DNA from 2 places in the Chroococcidiopsis sp. [FACHB-1243] genome. Region 1 is predicted to be linked to the other one. Evidence: riboswitches for the same ligand, from Rfam matches in the RefSeq annotation. Region 1 holds a riboswitch; the other holds the start of a gene.
The links. A riboswitch is a leader RNA that binds a small molecule or an ion and turns the genes downstream of it on or off. The one in region 1 is predicted to bind cobalamin.

Region 1 (3,119 bases):
CCCCTGCTTCCATGCCAGGAGCACCTACAGGCATTTGAGGAACAGATATGCCTACTACATTTGGCTTTTCTTTAAGCAGGCGCTTAATATCACTGGCTGGTACGTGTCCTTCGATGACATATCCATCCACAATCGCCGTGTGGCAAGATGTCAGTTTGTCAGGCACTTTGTACTTTTGTTTCACTGCCCCCATTTCAGAAATTAGCAAGTCTTTTGTCTGAAAGCCTTGTTTTTTCATGTAATCAATCCATCCACCACAGCATCCACAGGAGGGACTGCGATACACAGTTACTAGTTTAGTAGCGATTGCGTCAGGTTTTTGAGCAACAGCTTGAGGATTGCTGATAGGAGCATCACCTGCCGATATCCCCAACACTGCTACTGTCGGATAAGCAGTTACCACTGCCCCAACAGCAGCACTTGCCATAGTAAGACACAACCTTTTTTGTAACCAGGGAGTGGATTGTTTTTGTTTCATCTGAGACCTCACAGCTAATGGTAAATTTTTGGTGTTGCTAATGGTGTAACCCGTCCTCACAATCTTAATCCCCTTAGCTACGAGTGAAGAGTCAAGATCCTCCCAACGTCAAAAACTTGCTAAATATACCGCAACTGTTGCAGCAAGGCAGAGAACTATACGAAGCTGGAAATTTTTTCAAAGCACTGACAGTTTGGCAACAAGCAGCAGAAGCTCACCAAGCCCAAAGAGATATGCTAAATCAAGTAAGCAACATTTCGTTGGCTTGTCAGCAACTAGGACAGTTGCCTCAAGCAACTACAGCGATCGCTGAAAGTCTAAGACTGTTATCAAGCAACGGGCAAGAGCCACAGCGATCGCAAGTCCTTGCCTAAGCTTTGAATACCTGAGGAGTTTGAGGCGACTAGCGTGCACAGCATTACCAATAGTCTGTTTACTGTTACGGGCGGCGGTCAGACTTTCGCTATAACAAGGTAAAGTCAGTACCAATAGGGGAATATATTTCTTTTGAGCAATTTTTATGGAAGTCGATCGAGTAGCTGTCGCCTTTGAATGCTCGCACAATCGCTGGTCAGCCGAGCCAGCTTTTTGACACACCTTTCGGTCGAGCGATCGCCAGTATTTGTTACGAATCTGCCTTTGTTCAGCATTTCCGGTATCAGGCAACTGCCGGAGGGCTGTTTATCCTCAGTGCTGCTAATAATGCCCATTACAGCCCAGCAATGCCTGCCCAACACCATGCCCAAGATGTAATGCCAGCGTTTGAAACCGATCGATGGGCTGTAAGAGCTACTAATACCGGATATTCTGGTATTATCGCTCCCCACGGTAGAACTAAGTGGATATCTCAACTGAACGCATACGAACTGCACGCAGCAACGATTTATCGACGGCAAACTTAGACGCTGTACGTGCGTTGGGGAGATTGGTTAACGCTGTTTTTGCTGGTGCTAGGTGGTAGCGTCATGCTCTACCATGCGTACAAGCGTTCCCGCAGGGTGTGTAGGCAAAGCCTTCCTCCAAAGTAGACTGTGAATGTTGTTAAATCAAAGCGGGTGTTTAGTTGAAGAGAGTTAAAAACTAGCTAACGTGATAGAAAGGTTATGGGATTGGAGAAACACTAATTACGGTGGTAGCGGTGAGTTTTGTTGGGCAAACTCGACTGATTTGTTTGACAATCCACCTCGTCACGCTTTATAATTTGCCTCTCTCCCTTTCTCACTCTCTGACAATGCTAATTTAAACAGTTCATGGTCGTATGCTGGGTTAGTGAGACAGAAAGTATGATAAGGTCTGATTACTAAGTCGGTTCTGGTGGGGGTCAGTCACCAGAGGTAACGGGGAAAGTTTGGTGCAAGCCCAACGCTGTCCCGCAACTGTGAAGGAGTATCCCACTCATACTCCCAGCCAGGATGCCCGCCGAGACTTTTAATGCCCTTAACTCATCTGCGAGGTACGTGATGACGGCTCGGTCAATTGCTTCTGTTCGGGATCAAGCGCTACGCTTCACTTTGTCAACACCTGTGCAAGCGAGTCTCTACGTTTCGCTGTGCGCTTTAATTCTCTGGACTGTGTATTTTACAACTTATCCCGCAGTTCACGATCGGGTGCATTCTCTACGTCACCATACTTTGATAATTAGTTGCCATTAAAGCTTAAATAGGCATCCACTTCAGAGAAATTCACCAATCGAAATGCCAAAATTCAAGTTATCTGCCCTCATTAGTGCTATTTGCCTGGTGAGTATAGTTCTTTATGTTTTAGCTGGATTTTCTCAAGTCGCACAGCCAAAGGTGCGACTGACAACTGAACCAGGAGTCAACCCGATTTTTCCCTTTGAAGCTGAAGCAACTAAACCTCAATCTCCAGCGCTACTGAAGTTGCAAGTGTTAGATGCATCTGGGCAACCTTTGGAAAATGTCAAAATTGGCTTGACGATTTTCACTCCACCTAAAAATCCTTGGTTCACAACAGATTTCCCCATAGTAGAGGGAACAAAGTTACTGGAAATGGCAGCAGTAGCACCCAAAGGCAAGCTGCAAATTCAGCAGATGCTACCGATTCGCGGTACTTACCAGCTACTAGTCAATGTGACTCCAACGCTTGAGAATGCCTTTAGCCCGTTTAAGCAAACTCTCACGCTCACTGTGCCGGAGAACTGGCTGAAATATCGTAACCTTGGCATCCTGGTTGCAATTTTACTAATTGTCGGGGTAGTCGGCGGTTTAGCGATCGGCGAACGGCAGCAACTCCAGTCTGGAGAAATTGCACCGCAACGGGTACGACTATTGTTGAGTGGAGCAATAGTGGTAGCGATCGCTGCCTTATTATTTGTCAACGTTAGTGCTGAAATTGCTCAGTCGGGAATGTCTATGCCCATGTCCCACATGAGTGAACCTGCACCATCGTCAGAGCAACCAAGTACAATACAGTCTGGGGGACTCCAATTGCGCCTGTCTGGAGATGTCAGCGCCACAGTCGGACAACCTGCAAACTTCCAAGTCAATGTCATCGATCCCAAAACTAGCCAGCCAGTAGCTGACGTATTTTTGAAGATTCAAGCGACTCAGCTTGAGGACAATTGGCTTGCCTTTGCCTATCAAGGTACTGCCGATGCAACTGGACAGTTAAAGTGGCAGCA
Region 2 (3,119 bases), on a different contig from region 1:
CGAACCAATGCGAATTGTGCGGGCAGGGCTGGAGACCGTGGGTGAGGCGTTGGAGGACATACTAAAGCAGCATTTATAGCTTAAATCTGAGTCACTCGATCTAGACTACCGCAGGACTGCACCCAATGGAGTCAGTTGTCAGTTGTCAGTTGTCAGTGTAGAGACGATACATGTATCGTCTCTACAAAATTCTCCTCGCTCCTCACCATCATGACTAAAGTAATAGTTATATTCGTTACTTTCTCTACAGGCGATCGCGGTTTTTCGATTTTTATGATGGTGATATCAAATCTTAGAAACGCCAGAGAACGCTACCATGCAATTCATCACCAGACAATTTAAACATATTCCTGTGTTAGCCAGCGCGATCGCCTTGAGTATTGCCACCGTACCGCTAGCAGCTCAAGCTGAACCTATCGCACCTGGATCGCAAACTTCCGCGTCACAAACAATCGCCCAAGCTCAAGATAAAATTCCACCTCGATTTGAAAAACTGGGGTTAACTCAGGAACAAAGAGATAAAATTGCCGAAATCCGCCGCAATACCCGCGCTCAAATCGAAGCAGTCATGACACCAGCACAGAGGGAACAACTCAAAACCGTTAGAGAAAGCAGACAACGCCGCCGCGAAGCGTTAGCTTCTCTCAACCTAACTCCAGAGCAGAAAAATAGAATGCAACAAATTCGTCAATCTGCCAAATCTCAGTTTGACGCAGTATTAACCCCAGAACAGCAACAACAACTACAGCAAATGAGACAAGAACGAGGCTGGAAGGGACGAAGAGGCGATCGCTAAGGAATTCGGAATTCGGAATTAATAAACCTTTTGCTACGCACTGGTCACTGATAACCCCTCCCCCAGTATTTTTGTTGTAGGTCAAATCAGTTAAGATATCTAGGCACAAGTGAACTGTAATAGCATAGGGAAACATCGGTGTAAGTCCGAGGCTGTGCCGCAGCTGTAAATGATTTTGTCGCTTGTCATTTGTCACTAGTCATTTGTTGCTCTAACTGCAAATGACTGATAACAGATGAACGATGACGAATAGTAAGCCAGAATGCCTGTGCTGTTATCCGCTCACGCTATTTCCTGCGTCGCACGGGAAAGGAGCTAGAATCTCAATGCTTAGCGATCGCCATTTAACTCCGTTGGAAGATATCTCTTTGCAATTACCACCTCTGCCGCTACAGCGTCCTCTATTACTGATCGGTCATGGAACTAGAGATGAAGCTGGACGGCAAAGCTTGCTAGATTTTGCCTCTGCATACCAAGCTTTAGATACCTCTAGACCAGTTCTACCCTGCTTTCTGGAACTGACAGAACCAACAATTCAGGAAGGGGTAGATCGATGCGTAGAGAAGGGTTTTACAGAAATTTCCGTGCTGCCAATTTTACTGTTTGCCGCACGGCATAACAAATTTGATGTAACGAACGAACTCGATCGCGCTAGAGCCAGACATCCGCAGCTTAAATTTTACTACGGACGGCATTTTGGCATTACGCCCGGAATTCTCGATTTGTGGCGATCGCGTCTGGCAGACATAGACCATCCTCAAATTGAGCGTGCAGATACCGTATTATTATTTGTCGGTCGCGGTTCTAGCGATCCTGATGCCAATGGCGATGCTTGCAAGCTCGCCCGCATTCTCTGGGAAGGTAGCGGCTATTCTACTGTAGAAACCTGCTTTATCGGCATCACGCACCCGCGCTTAGAAGCAGGTTTCCAACGCGCTTTACTCTATCAACCCAAACGGATTGTTATTCTACCTCACTTTCTCTTTACGGGTACGCTAGTTAAAAAGATTTTTGATGTCGCAGCTCAACAGCAACAAAAGTATCCCCAAATTGAAATCGCCTGTTTGCCAGAAATAGGACTGCATCCGCTCCTATTTAGCATTCTCAGAGAAAGAGAAATCGAAACTCATTTAGGTCAAGTCCAGATGAATTGCGAGATGTGCAAATTCCGCCTAGCAGCTGTAGCAGGTGACACGCATTCTCATAGCCACACCCACGACAACCATCACCATCATCACCACGACCATCACCACCCGCCTGTAGATCCTTACGCTAATGCGGTAGACTATCATCAAAAAATCTGGCAAGTTCCATAATGGATTTGGTAATAGGTAATGGGTAATGATGGTTGGTTATTAGTACAGTAGGGTGTGCGATCGCGTCGCGTAACGCACTTACGCATATTTCAGAAGTCAAAGTATGAGTGCCTATAGTCATTAGTCATCCGTCATTTGTCATTTGTGAATAACTAGTGACTCATGACCAACGACCAATTACCAATTACCAATTACCAATTACCAATTACCAATGACGAAAGAATTCACCATAGGCGAAACAGTCCGAGTTGTCGCCTTGCCACCTTACATTAAAACAGCCGAGCCGATGCCGATGCTGCGTCCTCCCGATACAATTCGTCTGCGGGAAGAAGGGATAGTTACAGATCGCCGTCCTGGGGGATATTGGGTCGTCCGGTTCGATCGCGGTACTTTTCTGCTCGATAGCCAATATATTGAGAGCATCACATCAGAACCAGAATCACCACCTGCATCTCATGTGGAACCATCTTTACCTGCGGATGCCGATCGCAGCGAGGACTAATGTAAACTTATGTTAACTGGACTTGCAGTTGACATCATGATATTTCGTCGAACTTTTTTAACCTCTGTTTTTGCGTGTTGCCTGTCTATTTTGGTTTGGTGTCATTTTGCTACCCCAGCCTTAGCGCTTGGGGGTAAACTACCACCAGTGAACCAACCCGCACCACAATTTACCCTACCTACCAATACGGGAGATGGAGAAGTTTCCCTTTCCGACTTGCGCGGTCAGTGGGTCGTACTTTATTTTTATCCCAAGGACTTTACAGCAGGCTGTACCCTAGAAGCCAAACGCTTTCAACAAGACTTACCCAAGTACATTGACAAAAATGCTCAGATTATTGGCGTGAGTGCTGATTCTATCGATTCCCATGCCGAATTCTGCGATTCAGAAGGGTTAAAATTTCCTCTGCTTGCAGATACCACAGGGGAAGTGAGTAAAGCATACGGTTCGTGGATTGGTGTTGTTTCGATGCGCCATAGTTTTCTCATCGACCCAGATGGGATTT

Region 2: linked by a shared signal. The riboswitch ahead of H6G17_RS15375 (sirohydrochlorin chelatase) and the one ahead of H6G17_RS29445 (CbtB-domain containing protein) in region 1 are both predicted to bind cobalamin.

The regions. Positions count from the first base shown of each region.
Region 1 covers NZ_JACJQX010000067.1:396-3,514, reverse strand. The annotation lists gene H6G17_RS29460 (DUF411 domain-containing protein) at 1-478, opposite strand, end outside; gene H6G17_RS29455 (hypothetical protein) at 562-852, shown strand; partial or broken gene H6G17_RS29450 (nitrilase-related carbon-nitrogen hydrolase) at 893-1,377, shown strand; cobalamin riboswitch at 1,768-1,917, shown strand; gene H6G17_RS29445 (CbtB-domain containing protein) at 1,891-2,130, shown strand; gene H6G17_RS29440 (hypothetical protein) at 2,173-3,119, shown strand, end outside.
Region 2 covers NZ_JACJQX010000019.1:6,196-9,314, reverse strand. The annotation lists gene hemC (hydroxymethylbilane synthase) at 1-60, opposite strand, end outside; gene H6G17_RS34140 (hypothetical protein) at 211-342, shown strand; gene H6G17_RS15380 (Spy/CpxP family protein refolding chaperone) at 317-796, shown strand; cobalamin riboswitch at 883-1,085, shown strand; gene H6G17_RS15375 (sirohydrochlorin chelatase) at 1,123-2,112, shown strand; gene sipA (regulatory protein SipA) at 2,324-2,614, shown strand; gene H6G17_RS15365 (peroxiredoxin) at 2,651-3,119, shown strand, end outside.